Regions from separate parts of the Aeromonas popoffii genome, predicted to be linked through region 1. Evidence: riboswitches for the same ligand, from Rfam matches in the RefSeq annotation. Region 1 holds a riboswitch; each other region holds the start of a gene.
What was found. A riboswitch is a leader RNA that binds a small molecule or an ion and turns the genes downstream of it on or off. The one in region 1 is predicted to bind cyclic di-GMP.
Positions count from the first base shown of each region.

Region 1 (5,876 bases):
CGGGCCATGCAGCAGGTGGCGGCCGGGGATCTGGTGGTCAGCATACCGATACACGGCAAAGATGAGCTGGGTGTCGTCGCCACCTGCACCAACCAGGGGCTCGACGCCATCCGTCACGCACTGATCGAGGCCAGCCAGGGTGCCCGCAACGTGGCGGATGCCGCCCTGCGCATCGCCGCCGCCGCCGAGCAGACCAATCAGGCGGTCAACAGCCAACGGGATCAGCTGGCTCAGCTCGCCACCGCCATGAACGAGATGAGCGCGACCATCTCGGATGTGGCGGGCCACGCGGAAAATACTGCCCGCGATACCCAGGATGCCACCAACGAGGCCGGGCTCGGCAACCGGGACGTGCATGCCAGCGTGCATGGCATTCAGGCACTGGCCACCGAGGTGGAGCAGGCCACACTGCAGGTCAATCAGCTCAAGGAGGGGGTGATGCAGATAAGCGAGGTGACCACCGTCATCAGCGCCATCTCGGAACAGACCAACCTGCTGGCGCTCAATGCCGCCATCGAGGCAGCCCGCGCCGGAGAACAGGGACGCGGCTTCGCCGTGGTGGCCGACGAGGTGCGCCACCTGGCGAGCCGTACCCGCCAGTCTACCGAGGAGATCCAGAGCACCATAGCCCAACTGCAACAGCGGGCCGTCACCGCCGCCAGCGCCATGGATGCCAGCCGCAAGCTGGCGGCGAGCAGCGTCAGCCAGTCGGAGAAGGCAGGGCAGGATCTCTCCCTCATCGTCAATCACATCCAGCACGTGAGCGATATGGCAACCCAGATAGCCACCGCCGCCGAACAGCAGAGCATGGTGGCCGAGGACATGAACCGCAACGTCAGCGGCATCAACGACTCGGCACTGGAAATGTCCCAGTCCGCCTCGCAACTGGCCCAGGAGAGCGAGCTGCTGGCCGGCCTCTCCCGCAGCCTGGACGAGCGGCTGGCGGTGTTCAAACTCGGCAACACCATAGACCGGCAACGGGCGCCCCTGCATCCGCAGACCGGTCAAACCGAACGTCCCCGCATTCGCCACTGATCCGTCCGGCCCTGTCGCAATGCCCATCCCTGCCAGCCTCGCTGGCAGGGTTTTTTTATTGATAAAAAATGTCGTTTTTTTGCATCTTATCGAGATGATTCACGACATTCAGCAAGGTGAGTAGCTTAAATATACATTTAAGAACATCAAGTTAAGCATTTGCACCACGCCAACGCGGTTAAGCTCAAACATTTATATTTAATTATTTAATCAAAACTAGTCATGATGGGATTGTCGTCAAACGAGACGGCGCGACCCTTTATGTAGTCATTTGGCAAACTGGTTGAAAGGCCAGGACGCAAAGCCTCCGGTCTAAAGACATGTCGTCCAGGATAGCGGGGTTGCCACACGCAGGTGTGTATAGGGGAACTCCCCTGCCAACTTGACTGCCCACATCTATCGAACAGAGGACTGTATGGCAGCAAAAATCCAACTCAATCATATCGCGACGGCGCTGGCACTGCTGGCCAGCGGGGGTGTGCTCGCCCACGGCTATATCAGCCAGCCGGAATCGCGCAACTATCTGTGCAAGACCGGTGGCAACAGCCAGTGTGGCGCAGTGCAGTGGGAGCCCCAGAGCGTGGAAGGCCCTTCCGGCTTCCCGCAATCCGGCCCTCAGGATGGTCAGATTGCCTCGGCGGGCAGTCCGAACTGGAGCGAACTCAACGCCCAGACCAGCGATCGCTGGGCCCGGCGGGAAGTGCAGGCCGGCCCCTTCGCCATCAGCTGGACCTTCACCGCCAACCACGTCACCCGCAACTGGCGTTACTACCTCACTAAACAGGACTGGAACCCGAACCAGTCGCTGACCCGCGCGGCCTTCGATCTCACCCCCTTCTGCGTGGTGGATGGCAACATGGTACAGCCGCCCAAACAGGTCACACACAGGTGCACCCTGCCAGAACGCACCGGCTATCAGCTGATCCTGGGGGTGTGGGAAGTGGGCGATACCAGCAACAGCTTCTACAACCTGATCGACGCCAACTTCAAGGGTGGCACCCAGCCACCACTGAGCTGGAGCCAGGGCGGCACCATCTACCCTTCCACCGATCTGGCGGCCGGTGACAGGGCCAGAACCCTGGTATTCGACGCCAATGGCGTACGCCCCGATCTGCAGACCGAGCTGACCATCACCACCACGGAACAGGGCCAGAAAAACAACTGGGCCCATGCCCTGGCCAGCAAAATCAATACCGAGCAGAGCCAGATCCGCGCCGGTCAGCAGAACGCCGACGGCCAATTCAACCCTGTCTACGGCCAGAACCCCGTCTACCTCAAGGCAGGCAGCACGCTGGAACGCGTCGAGATCCAGCTCGAACAGCTGGAGCCACCGGTGGGCAACGACATCAGCGTGAGCGGTCTGGAGAGCGAATACCTGCTCGACAACGGCAGGCTGACCCTCGACTTCACCGTCACAGCACAAGGGGATCTGGCCGTCACCAACACCCTGTATGACCACGGTGGTGTGGCCAAGGGCCACTCCTCTGCCGACATCAAGGACAGCAGCCAGAGCTTCACCATGCCGCTAGCGGGACTCAGCGCCGGCCACCATCAGCTGGTGATCGAGGCCAGGCCGAAGGCGGGTGGCGAAGCCCTGCAGCAGACGCGGGATCTGATGCTCAAGGATCCGTCCGGTGGTGACTACCAGTTCACCTTCCCGGAAGGGCTCAAGTCCTACACCGACGGCACCAAGGTGCTGCAACCCAAGAACGGCAAGGTCTATCAGTGCAGGCCCTTCCCCGCCAGTGGCTGGTGCAGCCAGTGGTCAGCCAGCACCACCCAATATGAACCAGGCATCGGTACCCACTGGCAAGGCGCCTGGATTGCGCTGAATTGATCCAGCGCCAAGCCATCACGCCATCACGAAAACGGGGAGCCACTGGCTCCCCGTTGTGTATGGTGTGACAAGCCTCAGATCTGGAAGTCGAGGGCCGGCTCGCCGCCCATGGCGCGAGCCTGAATGTCCGCCAGCGCCAGCTCGGGGTTGCAGAGCTGGATGAACTGCCAGGCGAAGTTGTGCTGGAACTGCCCCTGCTTGAGACCGATCCAGGCGGTGTGCGGCGCAAACAGCCGACTGCCGTCGAGCTGCACCAACCCCTTGTCACGCTGGGTGTCGAACGCCATGTCCGCCAGTATGCCGACCCCCATCTCCAGTTCGACATAGGTCTTGATGACGTCGGAATCCTGGGCGGTCAGCAGGATCTGCGGCGCAATCCCCGCCTCGGCAAACGCCTCATCCACCCGCGCCCGTCCGGTCAGCCCGGCCTGATAGGTGATGATGGGCCAGTTCGCCAGCGCCGCCAGTGTCAGCTCCCGCTCGGCGGTGAGGGGGTGCTGCTCGGGCACCACGATATTGTGGTGCCAGCGGTAATAGGGAAACGCCACCACCCCTTCGCTCTTGTCGAGCTGCTCGCTGCTGATGCCTATGTCCACCTCGCCAGCCTGCACCAGCCGCACTATCTCCTCCGGGCTGCCCTGGTGCAGCTCCAGCTGCACCAGCGGAAACTGCTCACGAAAGGCCTTCACCACCCGTGGCAGGGCGTAGCGTGCCTGGGTGTGAGTGGTCGCCACCAGCAACCGGCCCGATTCGCGATTGGCAAAGGTACTGGCCAGTTTGCGGATGTTGTTGGCGTCGTTGAGGATGCGCTCGGCGATCACCAGCAACTCCTTGCCCGGCTCCGTCATGCCGAGCAGCCGCTTGCCATAGCGGATGAACAGCTCTATCCCCAGCTCCTCCTCCAGCTCGCGGATATGGCGGCTGACCCCGGACTGGGAAGTGAACAGGGCATTGGCGACCTCGGTCAGGTTGTAATCCCGCCGCGCCGCCTCCCGAATAATACGTAACTGCTGAAAATTCACGTCATCGCCTCCTGCGCTGACTGGCCGGTCGGGGTCGACCCCGCCGCCGTTTTCTTGTTATCTGCCTGACCTGACTCCTCATCGAGTCCGGCAACGGCCTGACACCCTTGTATCCCAGGCGGGCTCACACCGCCATCCTATCTGTCCATTTCAATCGTCGATGACCGTCAGATCTGGTAGTCCGGATAGAGCTGAGCCTGTTTGGCGACCAGTCGTACCCCCTGACCCGATGTGAAGGCTTTGGCCTCCTCCTTGCTCAGTTCGGCCTCGAAGTGTGCACCGTTTGTATCCCCATTGCCACGCAGTTCCACCCGGATGCGCGGCCCCATGGGTAACAGACGGGTGATGGTGGCGCTGATCCCGCCGGGCGCATCCGCCGGCAGTATCTCCAGCTCGTGGGGGCGCACATAGGCGATAGCCGCACTGCCCTGAGCCAGATGATGAGCGCTGATGGGGCCCCCCAGCCACTGCTCGCCAATACCCAGGCCCTGCTCCGCCACCCGGCCGCGAAACTGATTCACACTGCCGAGGAAGCTGTGGACAAAGGAGCTGGCGGGCTGGTCATAGACCTCGGCCGGGGTGCCAATCTGCTCGACCCGGCCGGCGTTCATCAGCACCACCCGATCCGCCACCTCCAGCGCCTCCTCCTGATCGTGGGTCACGAACAGGCTGGTGACGTGCAACTCGTCGTGTAATTCGCGCAGCCAGCGGCGCAGCTCCTTGCGCACCTGGGCATCGAGGGCGCCGAAAGGTTCGTCCAGCAGCAACACCTTGGGCTGCACCGCCAGGGCGCGGGCCAGAGCGACCCGCTGGCGCTGGCCACCGGAGAGCTGGGTCGGATAGCGCTCGGCCACGTGGCTGAGCTGCACCAGATCCAGCAGCTCCTTGACCCGGACGCGGATCGCCGCCTCAGCCGGACGCTCGCTGCGCGACTTGACCCGCAGGCCGAACGCCACGTTCTCGAACACCGTCATGTGGCGAAACAGGGCATAGTGCTGGAACACGAAGCCGACGTTGCGCTCGCGCACATGGAGATCCGAGGCATCTTCCCCGCGAATGATGACGCTGCCGCTGTCGGCCTGCTCCAGCCCGGCGATGATCCGCAGCAAGGTGGTCTTGCCGCAGCCGGAAGGGCCGAGCAGGGCCACCAGCTCGCCATCATGAAAGTCGAGGTTGATATCGGCCAGGGCCGCGTACTGATTGAAATGCTTGTTGAGTTGTTGAACCTGAATGCTCATGGCTGCCTCTCTAAACCGTTAAATCGGGGTGGATGGCGTCTCTGAGCTGGCCAGCCCGCTCAGCTGGCCATGCTCACCATCACTCCCCAATCCATATCAATGGGGTATCCGGGTCGGGCTGACCGCGCAGCCAGACCCGTGTCGCAATAACATCAATGGGACTTGGTGGGTTGCCCACGCAGCCGGGCCAGCAGTGTCTCTCCCAGCAGGGTGAAGATCCCGAACAGGGCCAACAGGCTGGCCACCGCGAAGGCGGCGCCGGTCTGGTACTCGTTGTAGAGGATCTCGATGTGCAGCGGCAGGGTATTGGTCTGGCCGCGAATATGGCCTGAGACCACGGAGACGGCGCCAAACTCCCCCACCGCCCGGGCAGTACAGAGCAGCAGGCCATACATCAGGCTCCAGCGGATGCCGGGCAGGGTGACCCGCCAGAACATCTGCAAACCGCTCGCCCCCAGCATGATGGCGGCTTCTTCTTCTTCCGGGCCGCGCGCCTCCATCTGGGGCAGCAGCTCGCGGACCACGAAGGGCACGGTAATGAAGGTGGTCGCCAAAATGATGCCAGGGGTGGCGAAGATCACCTTGATGTCGTGCTCGCTCAGCCAGTCACCAAACCAGCCGCGGCTGCCGAACATCAGCACGAACATCAGCCCTGCAATCACAGGCGAGACAGAGAACGGCAGATCTATGATGGTGATGAGCAGCTGCCGGCCAGGAAAGCGGAAGCGCGCTATGGCCCAGGCC
Region 1 is NZ_CP149129.1:4,371,047-4,376,922, forward strand. It holds gene WJM78_RS20270 (methyl-accepting chemotaxis protein) at 1-1,035, shown strand, start outside; cyclic di-GMP riboswitch class I at 1,299-1,384, shown strand; gene gbpA (N-acetylglucosamine-binding protein GbpA) at 1,451-2,872, shown strand; gene cbl (HTH-type transcriptional regulator Cbl) at 2,947-3,894, opposite strand; gene WJM78_RS20285 (hypothetical protein) at 3,891-4,022, opposite strand; gene WJM78_RS20290 (sulfate/molybdate ABC transporter ATP-binding protein) at 4,062-5,132, opposite strand; gene cysW (sulfate ABC transporter permease subunit CysW) at 5,285-5,876, opposite strand, start outside.

Region 2 (5,876 bases), 1.2 Mb from region 1:
CGATAATCGATGACCCCCTTCTCCCAGATCCCTTCCGCCTCGCTGCCCGCAATCGGGCCGGTGGCGGTGCCGGTGAAGGGGTTGTTGCCCTGATAGCCGCTGACACCGGTCCAGCCACGGCCATACATGGCCGCGCCTACCACGACTTTGCCCGGATCCACGCCCTGGCCCAGCAGCGCCTTCACCCCCTTGTCGGTGGTGTACTTGGTGTTGGGATCCCAGCTCGCCTCATAGAGCGCGGTCTGGTGGCCCAGCCCTGTGTTGGTCCAGGCACCGTTGAAGTCGTAGCTCATCAGGAAGAGATGATTCATGTATTGCTGGGCAGCGCGATAGTCCACCTTGGCAATCTTGTCACCGCCAGCGCTGATGGCGGAGGTGAGCTCGTAGGTGCGGCCCGTCTCTGCGCTCAGCTCATCGAGCATGGCGCGCAGCTCCTTCATCAGCAGCACATAAGTCTCGCCATCAGAGGCGCTGCCCAGTTTGGGGTTGGCCCCCTGCCCCCCCGGGAACTCCCAGTCGATATCCACCCCGTCGAAGAATTTCCAGGTCTGTAAATACTCTTTCACCGAAGCGACGAAGGTGTCGCGTTTGGTCTTGTCACCGAAGAAGAAGAAGGGGTCGGAGAGGGTCCACCCGCCGATGGAGGGGAGAATTTTCAGGTCAGGATAGGCCTTCTTGAGCGCCATCAGGTTGCCGAAGTTGCCCTTGTAGGGCTCGTCATGGGCGGTAAGGCTGCCTTGCGGCATCTGGATGGCCGCCCAAGGATCGTGGATGGAGACCTTGAAATCCTCACGCCCGGCGCAGGATCGTTGCAGCGCCTCGAAACTGCCCGCGATCTCTTTCAGGCTGTCGTTGATGCCATTGCCGCCGCAGATGGGAGTAAAGCCATAGAGTATGTGAGTCAGGTTCTGGGCCGGAACCTTGTCCACGGTGAACTTGCGGCCATAGACACCCCACTCCACGTAGTAGGCCCCCACCACCTTGCCGGACTTGTTGGCGTAAGGCTTGTTGTTCTCCTGCAGCGGTGCCTTGAGCGGCACCAGGTGGCTGCCGTCGGTGTCCGCCACCAGGATCGCTTTTTTGTCGGAGAGAGTGCAACCGTCGGCGTTACACAGGGCCACCTGCATCTGGTAGCGGCCCCCCTTGGTCACCTTGAAATTGGCGGTGCCGGCGGCGGATGCGGCACCGGACCACACCTCCTTGCCATCGAGTAACACCTTGGCCGTCTGGCCAACGTCACCGGACCAGAGGTTCCAGCTCACGCTGACCTGGGCGCCATCCTTGTGGACAGTCACCAGCTTGTTGTAGGAGGTGGCGGCTTGATCCACTTCGACGATGGCGAACTTGGTTTCGCCCCAGCCTATGGTGGGTTTGCCGGGTGCGGCTGCGAACGCGGAGGAGGCACACAGGCCCCCGACCAACAATGCCAGTAATGAGGGTTTTGGACTTAACATAGTTGAATATCCTTATTTCGTTCTTGGAATAAACAACGAAAAAGGCAACGCCAACCTGACAGGTCACGTAGACAACATCGCACCATGGCTTGGCCCATGGGCGAAACAACCTGTGGTGGCCCCGCTATCTTAGGTACTGCTGACCCTTAGACCGGAAGCTTTGCGTCCCGAACTTTCGTCCGGTTTGCCTTTGGCACAACTTGATTTGCGACAAAAAATAATCGCCAGTTGACTATAAGAAGTTAAATAAGGAAGGGCAAACCAACGACCGGTTATTAATAGACCACATGTGATCGATAAAGAGCCTCAAAAGAGAAGAAACAGCGCCTCATTGAGCAAAAAAACACCAACCCTACCCCCTCAAGGTCGCGATTAAAAATAAGACGAATTACTTGTTTCGTGATCATCATCAAGTTTGGCCGGCCGCAATATGCTGTTCATCAGCGCCCGCAACTTGAGCGGTTTGACCGGTTTACTGATATAGCCGTAACCGTGTTCACGGATCTGTGCCTGCAACCCGCTCTTGCGATCCGCGCTGATGATGATGCCGCCGATGTCGTTGCCATGGGCGAGGCGCAGCATGTGCAGCGCCTGCAAGCCTGTCTTGCCGTCATCCAGGTGGTAATCGGACAACACCAGCTGCGGCAGGAAGCCACCGGCGATGAGATCCTCAGCCTGAACCAGGCTCTGGGCGCAGACCACCTCGCAGCCCCAGCGCCCCAGCAGGGAGTGCATGGCGATGAGGATATCGCTCTCGTTGTCGATACAGAGCACCCGGACCCCCTCCAGCTGGCTGTCCCGCAGGGCGGGGGCCGCCACCTGCGTCGTTGCGACAGGACGGGTCGCCAGGTTGAGGGTGATGGCAAACACGGATCCCCTCCCCGGCCAGCTGCGCAGAGTCAGGTTGTGGCCCAGCACCAGGGCGATACCGCGGGCGATGGCGAGCCCCAGCCCCAATCCCTGCTCCTTGGCGGTGCGGGAGTGATCGAGACGGGAGAACTCGTCGAAAATGTCCTCCTGCTTGTCGGCCGGAATGCCGGGGCCGTTGTCCCACACCTCGATGCTCACCTTGTCCCCCATCCGGCGGCAACCGAGCAACACACGGCCGCCCGGGTTGTAGCGAAACGCATTGGTGAGGAAGTTTTGCAGCACCCGGCGCAGCAGGCGCACATCGCTGTACACGGCCAGCTTGCTCTCCACCACCGAGAACTGTATGCCCCCCGCCTGGGCCAGCACCCCGAACTCCGCCTTGAGGTTGGCAAGCACGTCGTGCAAGGCGAAATCCAGCTTCCTGGCCTTGAACTTGCCTGCTTCGAGGCGCGAGATATCGAGCAGATCCGTGATGAGATCCTCGGTCGCCCCCAGCGCATCGTCGATGTGACGGGCGATGCGGGCCGTCTCATCCCGGGGCGGCAACATCTCCAGCAAGGAAGAGGTGAACAGCCTGGCGGCGTTGAGCGGCTGGGTCAGATCGTGGCTCACCGCCGCCAGGAAGCGGCTTTTGGAGTGGTTGGCCCGCTCCACCTGCTGGTTCACCAGCAGCAGCTGACGGTTGAGTTCGGAGAGCTCGTGAGTGCGTTCAGCCACCCGCGCCTCCAGGTGTTCGTTGGCTTCGCGCAGCACCCGCTCGGCGTCGCGAAACGGGGTAATGTCGGTAAAGGTCATGACGAAACCGCCAGCTGGCATGGGGTTGCCCTGCATCTCGATCACCCGGCCATCGGGTCGCTCCCGCGCCGAGATGTGGGGGCTGCCACGCAGCATGAAGGCGACCCGCCGCGCCACATGGGCCTCGATATCTCCCGGGCCGCACAGCCCCTGCTCGGCGTTGTAACGGATAATCTCCTCGATGGAACGCCCTGCCTGAATAAGCCCCGGCGGATAGTGAAACAGATCTATGTAGCGCCGGTTCCAGGCCACCAGCTTGAGCTCTCTGTCCACGACCGAGATCCCCTGCCCCATGTGTTCTATGGCCCCCTGCAGCAGGCCACGGTTGAAGCGAAACACATCTGAGGCTTCGTCCACTATGGTGGCTATCTCCTCCAGCTGCATGTTACGCCCCTGCAGGGCCGAGGCCAGCACCAGCCGGGCGGACGAGGTGCCGAACACCCCCGCCAGCAGCCGCTCCGTGTGAGCAATGAGTTCGGCCGACGCCTGCATCTGGGGCGCCAGTGTGCCGCCCCGCTCGCCGGCGAAGCGACCGAAGGCCCGCTTGACCCGGCTCGAGCCGACGAAGCGGGCCGCCAGCATCTCCAGCTCCTTGACCGAGACCCGCGCCTGATAGAGGGCCGTGGTATCGCGGCTCGGCTTGCCGACGAAGTTAGCCGCCTGCAACCGCTCACTCACCGCCGCCCGCGACAACAGGGAGCCCATCACATAGCCGAGCAGGTTGAGCAAGAGGCTCAGAAAGATGCACCAGGTCCCCAGGCTCAGATCGCGGAAGGCAGGCCAGTCCGGCGGCGCCAGCAGGGCTTCCAGCGGCGAGCCGGCCAGCAGGCCGCTCTCTGCCAGCAGGGTCGCAAACCAGAGGCTGACCCCGAGGGCGAGGCCAAGATAGACCCCCTTGCGATTGCCGTGCCGCCAGTAGAGGCCGAGCAGCAGGGCCGGTGCGAACTGGGCCACGGCGCCGAACGACAGATAGCCGATGCGCGACAGGCTGGTGAGATCCCCAAGCCAGAGATAGAGCCCCCAGGCCGCCAGCAGGATCAGCAGGATGGCACCCCGGCGTACCTGCAGCAGCAGGCGCACCAGCCGCTCGTCCCGCCCCTGCTGCCAGAAGCGGCGCAGCAGCACAGGCAGCACCAGATCGTTGCTGACCATGATGGCCAGGGCTATGGTAGAGACGATCACCATGCCGGTGGCCGCCGAGGTGCCGCCAAGAAACGCCAGCATCGCCATGCCGTCGAAACCGAGTGACATAGGCAGGCTTATCACATAGGTATCAGAGGCCATGTCGGCCCCCACCCACTGTTTGCCCGCCAGCGCCAGCGGCCAGACGAAGAGCCCCATCACGAACAGATAGAGCGGGAACAGCCAGCGCGCCCAATGCAGATCCTGGCCCTGGTTGTTCTCCACCACAGTCACATGGAACTGGCGCGGCAGGCAGATGACGGCGCACATGGCGACCAGGGTGTAGATGGTGAGCTCCAGCAAACCGCCCGGCGTCACCGCCACCACGGCATCGAGAAAGTCGCTGGCCACCAGGGTGCGAGCCTGGCTCGGCTTGCTCAGGATAAGCCATAGCGCGAAGCCCCCCACAGTCACGAAGGCGAGCAACTTGACGACCGATTCGAAGGCGATGGCCACCACCATGCCTCTGTGGTGCTCGGTGGCATCCAGGTTGCGGGTGCCGAACAGTATGCTGAACAGCGCCAGCAACAGGGCCACGCCGAGGGCCAGTCCGGCAGTATTGCCAGTGGGGCCGGCAGACACTGAGTTGGCCATCAAGAGATCCAGCCCGGTCACTATGGCCTTCAGTTGCAAAACCAGATACGGGAGTATGCCCATGATGGCGATCAGTGCTATGACCATGGCGAGACGCTGGGACTTGCCATAGCGGGCGGCGATGAAGTCGGCGATGGAGGTGATGTGCTCACGCTTGGCCACCAGGATAAGGCGGGCCAGCAGTCGCCAGCCAAACAGGAACACCAGCATGGGGCCCAGGTAGATGGGCACCGGCGACCAGGGAGATTCGCTGGCCTGACCGACGGTACCGAAGAAGGTCCAGGAGGTGCAGTAGACGGCCAGCGACAGGCTGTAGAGCAGGGGTTGCCCCTTGAGGCGACGGCGCTTGCTCTTGTCAGCCACATAGGCGATCAGAAATAGCAGCCCCAGATAGGCGAGTGACAACCCGATCAGCAGCCATCCCTGGTGCATCGATAACCCCTTGTCCATGTTGAATATTTAAGCGCGGCAGCTGGCAGTCTAGAGAGGTGCCCGAAAAATGTCATCTCCTTCTTGCCAGTCAAACCTTATCGTTTTTCAATAAAAAAACCTTGACGAAATATCGAAAAACGATAAACACTGGCGTCAAGTTATCGATAAACAGTAAGCAAATGCCGTATTGTGCGGCCCATGGCGTCTATCACGAGGTATAGGATGAAATACAACAAGCTCGAACGCATGAGCAGCCTGATCGAATGGATCCTGCTGTTCGCCCTGCTGGCCACACCAATCATGACGGTGCTGGGTACTTGGTCCCATCTGCTTGGCGGCAGCGACTACCTGCAGGATCAGCTGATCAATGCGCTGGCCCTGGAGGGTGACAAGGTGCTCAATGGCGTGCCACTGACCATGGGGGAGGCTACCGCCACCCAACAGGCTGCACCCGCCACATCGGTTAGCGACTATCCGCTTGGGCTTGGCACTCGCCTGCTGGCCACCCTGGTCATGCTGCTGCCGGATCTGGTGTTCATGCTGATCCTG
Region 2 is NZ_CP149129.1:691,058-696,933, reverse strand. It holds gene WJM78_RS03295 (glycosyl hydrolase family 18 protein) at 1-1,454, opposite strand, end outside; cyclic di-GMP riboswitch class I at 1,566-1,653, opposite strand; gene WJM78_RS03290 (PAS domain-containing hybrid sensor histidine kinase/response regulator) at 1,827-5,327, opposite strand; gene WJM78_RS03285 (DUF2975 domain-containing protein) at 5,550-5,876, shown strand, end outside.
Region 2: linked by a shared signal. The riboswitch ahead of WJM78_RS03295 (glycosyl hydrolase family 18 protein) and the one ahead of gbpA (N-acetylglucosamine-binding protein GbpA) in region 1 are both predicted to bind cyclic di-GMP.

Region 3 (5,876 bases), 760 kb from region 1:
GAACGGGTTGCCGGACTTGATCATGTCGCCGCTGAAATCACGGCCGTACTCGAACAGGTTGCTTTCGAACGAGTTGATGTGCCAGTCGGCAACCGCGACTACCTTGCTGGCCAGTGCCGGGTTGGCGAGGGCATAGTCCAGGGTGCCGAGTTCGGCCTCGTAGCTGTAGGAGATAGCCTTCTCCTTGTTGAACCTGACATTCATGTCGATCAGGCCATAGCTCTTGCTCACTTCGCTGCCGGTCTGCTCATAGACTTGCTCGCCGAGGAAGGTCCGGGAGGCCGAGACTATCTTGCGCTGACCTTCGGTCGGAACATAGTCGGTCAGCACCCGGATCGCATCTTCCCTGGCGTAGGAGTTGAGGTCACCCACCAACATGACCATGCCCGGCAGCGTGTTCACCGCGTCGCCCAGCACCTTGGCGGCACTGACCCGGAACTCGGTACACTTGCCCTGCAGATCGGCCGGCTCCTTGCCATCCAGGTTCTCCAGGCAGCCGGATCCCTTGGATTTGAGGTGGTTGACCACCAGGGTCAGCGGCTCCTTGCTGCCCTCGACGGTGAAGCTCTGCACCAGGGAGTCACGCTGGGAGGCCTGTTTCTCGACTCCTTTCGCGTCCTGGTATTTCTGTACCGGCAGCGTGATGACGCTGGCACCCCCCTGCGGCGTCAGCTTGGCGGGCCGGTAGATCATGGCCACCATGATGGCGTCGCCGCCGAAGAAGCGCTCGTCGCCAAGCAGCGCCTTGGGCAGGGCCACGAAGGCGTACTGTTTGTCAGCTTCCTTCTGTTGGGCGTTGAGGCTTTGCACCAGATCACTGATGGCGGAGTGACTGTCAAAGCCGTTGTTCTCCATCTCCATCAGGCCGAGCAGATCGGCATCCATCTCCGTGATGGCGTTGACTATCTTGGCACGCTGTTTCTGGAAGTCCTCCAGGTTTTTGGCGCCGCGGTTGCAGCCCTTGGCGCTGTCCGCATCCGCCTGATCCTTGCACAGCACATTGAGGGCTCCCCCCACGCTGGAGTGGCTGGTAAAGTAGTTGAGCACGTTGAAGCTGCCGATACGCAAGTCGGTGCCATCGGCACGGGCCGGTGCGCTCTGGCGATCGTTATCGCTGGTGCGCAGCAGATCGCCGGCGGTGATCACCTGATCCTGCGGCACTATCAACCGGTATTCGTTGTAGCTGTAGCCCACCAGCGCATCCAGATTGACCGGGGCATCGCCGATGCGCAGATAACCCTGCTCCGGATCCCAGCCCGGCAGCCAGGGCAGTTTGCCATCGGCGGCCTTGAAGTCAGACTCGAGGAATACCCGGTTGCGGGCATTGGCCCTGGCCAGCGCCTTGGCTTCCTTGCTGTCGGCGGCATGCAGCTGGGTCGGCTTCATCAGCGGTGCCTGGTGTGACAGCACCAGATTGTTGCGTTTGGCGGCGTAGTCATAGCTGAAGTTGCGGCTTACCTTGAGCGCGCTGTCAGCATCAAGGCGTACCCGCATCCCTTCGTGACGCTCCAGCGCCCGGGCCAGGGTCTCGTTTTCCAGTACCCGCAGCGGCGCGGCGGCAGGCACAGAGCCCTGAGCGAGAACCTGCAGACGCGGGGCGCCGCTGTCAACGACCGGCTTGAGCTGGGTGTGGTTGTAGTACTCCTCGACCTTGGCCTCCAGACAGACTTCGGCACCCGGCTTGATGTCCGGGTACTTGCTGGCGAAGTTTTTGTCGTTGAGGTAGACGAAGATGCCATCCGACGTCTGGGGGTTGTCATCCCCTTGCAGATCCTGCAGGTAGAAACCCTTGTTGATACTCTCACCAAGTGCCGTGACCACCGCCTTGACCGTGACGCTCTGGGCGCTTTCGAACTTGCCATCGGGGATAAGGGGACTCTTGCCACCAATGCCCTGGATGACGGGGATGGGAGTGAGGGCACTGTCAGCCGGGCAGCTGAAGCTGGCGGCATGGAGGGATGGGGAGGCGATCGCAAGCCCCACGGCCAGCGACAGCAGGGTACGTGTTCCTTTCATAACGGTTCCTTTTTTATTTTTTGCCAGTGTTTCCATAGCCTTGGCACCTTGACCAAGGGCGCGCATTGTCACATTTCTGGCACGTCATACCAGTGAGCCAACGCACATTACCGGGATGCAAATGAGGGCAGTGCTGGTTTTTTTGACCTGACTAACGTTATGAAATTAATGACAAAATCATTAATTCACTGTTCTCGGGAAAGTGTGATCTGGCTTGCATCCACATATTTTTCTTCGAGAATGAAGATTGAGACTCTGCTGGTTGATTCCTATACTCGGCTTGTTCCTCACGGAACCCAGGTAAAGGGCAAACCGGTCGAAATGCCGGGACGCAATGCCTCCGGTCTCCAGATCAGTCGATCCAGATAGCGGGGCTTCCCAGGGTGAAGGTGGTGTTTGTGGCACGTCCATTGCCAGTTGTCTGCTCCCATCACGCCGGTTGCGCTTGTTCTTTGCCCTGGTGACCAATGCCAAGACAAAACAAGGAAGATAACAATATGCAACAGACCTTAAGGCCCAGCAGGCTTGCCATGCTGGTGGCCCTGGCTGCCATGCCCGCTTGGGCACAAGCCGCTTATCCCGCCTATCAGGCCGGCACCGCTTACAAGGCTGGCGATGTGGTCAGCAACGCAGGCGCTCTCTACGAATGCAAAGAATTTCCCTATTCCGGCTGGTGCGGGGCATCCCCCTATCACTATGCCCCCGGTGTGGGTGCAGTCTGGGCCGATGCCTGGAAGCTGTTCAACGACGGCGGCACGAATCCGGGCCTTGGGCTGGCAATCAGTTCGCCCGCCCTTGGTAGCGTTTTCAACGAAGGTGTACCCGTGGCCCTTGCGGTCACCCTGAGCGGCAACAGCAGCGCCCTGGTCAAGGTCGAGTATCTGATCGATGGTCAGCAGGTGGCGGTCAGCAGCGGGGCCCCCTGGTCGGCCAGCTGGGTCGCTACCGGTGTCGGCCCCCATCAACTCAAATCTCGTGGGCTGGACAAGGATGGCGCCGTGCTGAGCGAGGCGGATGCCAGCTTCAGCGTCAATGCCGTGGTCGCGCCAGAGGCGCCCGGGGTGAGTATCAGCAGCCCGGCCAGCGGTGCCAAGGTGACCCTGGGGCGCAGCGTGGCGGTCAGTGGCAATGTCACCGATGCCAACAATGACGTGGCCAGGGTCGAGCTCTACGTGGATGGCAAGAAAGTCGGTGAAGACGTCAGCGCCCCCTGGCAGGTGAGCTGGACGCCCCAGAGCAAGGGGGCTGCCGCCCTCAAGCTGGTGGCGACCGACAAGGAAAATCTGGTGGGCGAGTCTGCCCAGGTCGATGTGCAGGTGGAAGAGGCGGCGCTGCCGCCCACCGGTGGCAACCTCTCTTGTGACATTCGCCAGATCTATCGCCCGGACGGTTACGAGTGCATGGGGGATGACCACGCCCGCCGGGTGATCGGTTACTTCACCTCTTGGCGCACTGGCAAGAATGGCCTGCCCGCCTACCTGGTGAACGACATCCCCTGGGACAAGCTCACCCACATCAACTACGCCTTCGCGGCGGTGGACGAGCAGAGTCACCAGATCAAGGTGGATGATGCAGCCACCAAGCTGACTTGGGATGGTGTGCCGGGCGCCGAGATGGATCCCGAATTCGCCTATCAGGGCCACTTCAACCTGATCTCCAAGTACAAGAAGCAGTATCCGGACGTGAAGACCCTTATCTCGGTAGGGGGCTGGGCCGATACCCGCGGCTTCTACACCGCCACCACCAAGGGCGACTGCTCGGTCAATACAGCCGGCATCAACGCCTTTGCCGATTCGGCGGTGAGTTTCATCCGCCAGTACGGTTTCGATGGGGTGGATGTGGACTACGAGTACCCCACCTCCATGAAGGATGCAGGCAACCCCAACGACTTCCCGCTCTCCAACCAGTGCCGTGCCAAGCTGTTTGCCAACTACGAGGTGCTGATGAAGACACTGCGGGCGCGGCTCGACAATGCCGGTATCGAGGATGGTCGCAAGTACATGCTGACCATAGCTTCACCGGCGTCAGCCTACCTGCTGCGCGGCATGGAGAACTTCCAGGTCACCCAGTATCTGGATTACGTCAACCTGATGACCTATGACTTCCACGGTGCCTGGAACCATTTTGTCGGTCACAATGCGGCGCTGTTCGACAACAATGCCGACCCCGAGCTCTCCCACTGGGGCGTATACAATCAGGCCCAGTTTGGCGGTATCGGTTACCTCAACGCCGCCTGGTCTGCCCACTACTTCCGCGGTGCGCTGGCGGCCGGCAAGATCAACGTGGGTGTGCCCTATTACACCCGCGGCTGGCAGGGGGTGAGCGGTGGCACTCACGGTCTGGGTGGCAAGGCGGCCCTGCCGAGCCAGAACGAGTGCCAGCCGGGCACGGGTGGCAGTACGATTCCGTGCGGCAATGGTGCGGTCGGCATTGACAATATCTGGCATGATCTGGACAAGAACGGCAAGGAGATCGGCGGTGGCGCCGTGCCCATGTGGCATGCCAAGAACCTGGAGCACGCGGCCAGCCTGGGCATCACAACGTTGCCAAGTTACGGCACTGCCTGGGGTCTGGATCCCAACAACCCGGCCCACGTGATGCAGGGCAAGTACGTCCGTTACTACGATGACAAGGCGCAGGCGCCCTGGCTCTGGAACGATGAGAAGAAGGTGTTCCTCTCCACTGAAGATGAAGAGTCCATGGGTCACAAGCTGGACTACATCATCAAGCGCGGGTTGGGTGGCGTCATGTTCTGGGAGATGGCGGGCGACTACGCCTTCGATCCGGCCAAGAACGAGTACGGCATGGGCAGCACTCTGACTACGCTTGCCTACGAGAAGTTTGCCAAGGCAACTCCGTACAACAACAAGCAGAATGATCTGGCCGCGCCGAGTGCCCAGCTCGACATCCAGGTCAGCCTCTCCGGCTTCAAGGAAGGGGACTCCAACTACCCGATCAACCCGAAACTCAAGCTGGTCAACAAGTCGACCCAGACCATTCCGGGCGGCGCTCGCATCGAGTTTCTGATGCCGACGTCCACCTCTGACACCATCACGGATCAGAGTGGCATGGGGCTGAAAGTGGCGGAGAGCGGTGGCAACGACAACTCGGAGGGCATTGCCAACGAGAAGGACTTCCACAAGGTCGCCATGAACCTGCCGAGCTGGCAGACCCTGGCGCCGGGCGCTGAAGTTGAAGTCGCCATGACCTACTACCTGCCCGCAGCCGGCGTGCCGAGCGGCATGCGTATCATCAGCGGCAGCCAGACCATAGGGCTCAAGGCCGAGTTCCCGACCCTGCCGGAGGCCGTGCTGGGCTCGGGTGGCGGCGAGAATCCGGGCACCAGCTGCAGCAGCCAGAACGTCAATCCGGCGGCCTACAAGGCCTATCCGAGCTGGCCGCAGGGGGATCACGCCAATGGCGGCGATCGCATGACCCACAACAAGGTGGTGTGGCAGGCGAACTGGTGGACCAGCAGCGAACCCAAGGCCACCGATGGCAGCTGGAAGCTGGTATGTAGTTACTGATCTGATAACTCCTGTGTTGACGCCATGCGTGGCAAGGCAGTACCAGCAGGATCAATCCGGAGCCCAGGCTCCGGATTTTTTATGGCGGAATATATAAAAAGAGGGGGATAAAAAAGACCGCTCCGAAGAGCGGCCAATTGCCACCAAGGCAACCTGCGGGGCGGTCCCTTGTTATGTGCCGCGGGCGGGGCCAAACCGTGACCTTGTTTATTGGGTGACGGCGCCGCCCTGTTGCTCCTTGAGGAAGTTTATCCAGGGAGAGGCACGGCCACTGACGTTGCCATTCTGGGCTGCCTGGGTGAAGGCGGAGAGGGCCTCCTTCGGTTTTTGCTG
Region 3 is NZ_CP149129.1:3,615,316-3,621,191, reverse strand. It holds gene WJM78_RS16505 (ExeM/NucH family extracellular endonuclease) at 1-2,016, opposite strand, end outside; cyclic di-GMP riboswitch class I at 2,313-2,398, shown strand; gene WJM78_RS16500 (glycosyl hydrolase family 18 protein) at 2,547-5,543, shown strand; gene WJM78_RS16495 (tetratricopeptide repeat protein) at 5,751-5,876, opposite strand, start outside.
Region 3: linked by a shared signal. The riboswitch ahead of WJM78_RS16500 (glycosyl hydrolase family 18 protein) and the one ahead of gbpA (N-acetylglucosamine-binding protein GbpA) in region 1 are both predicted to bind cyclic di-GMP.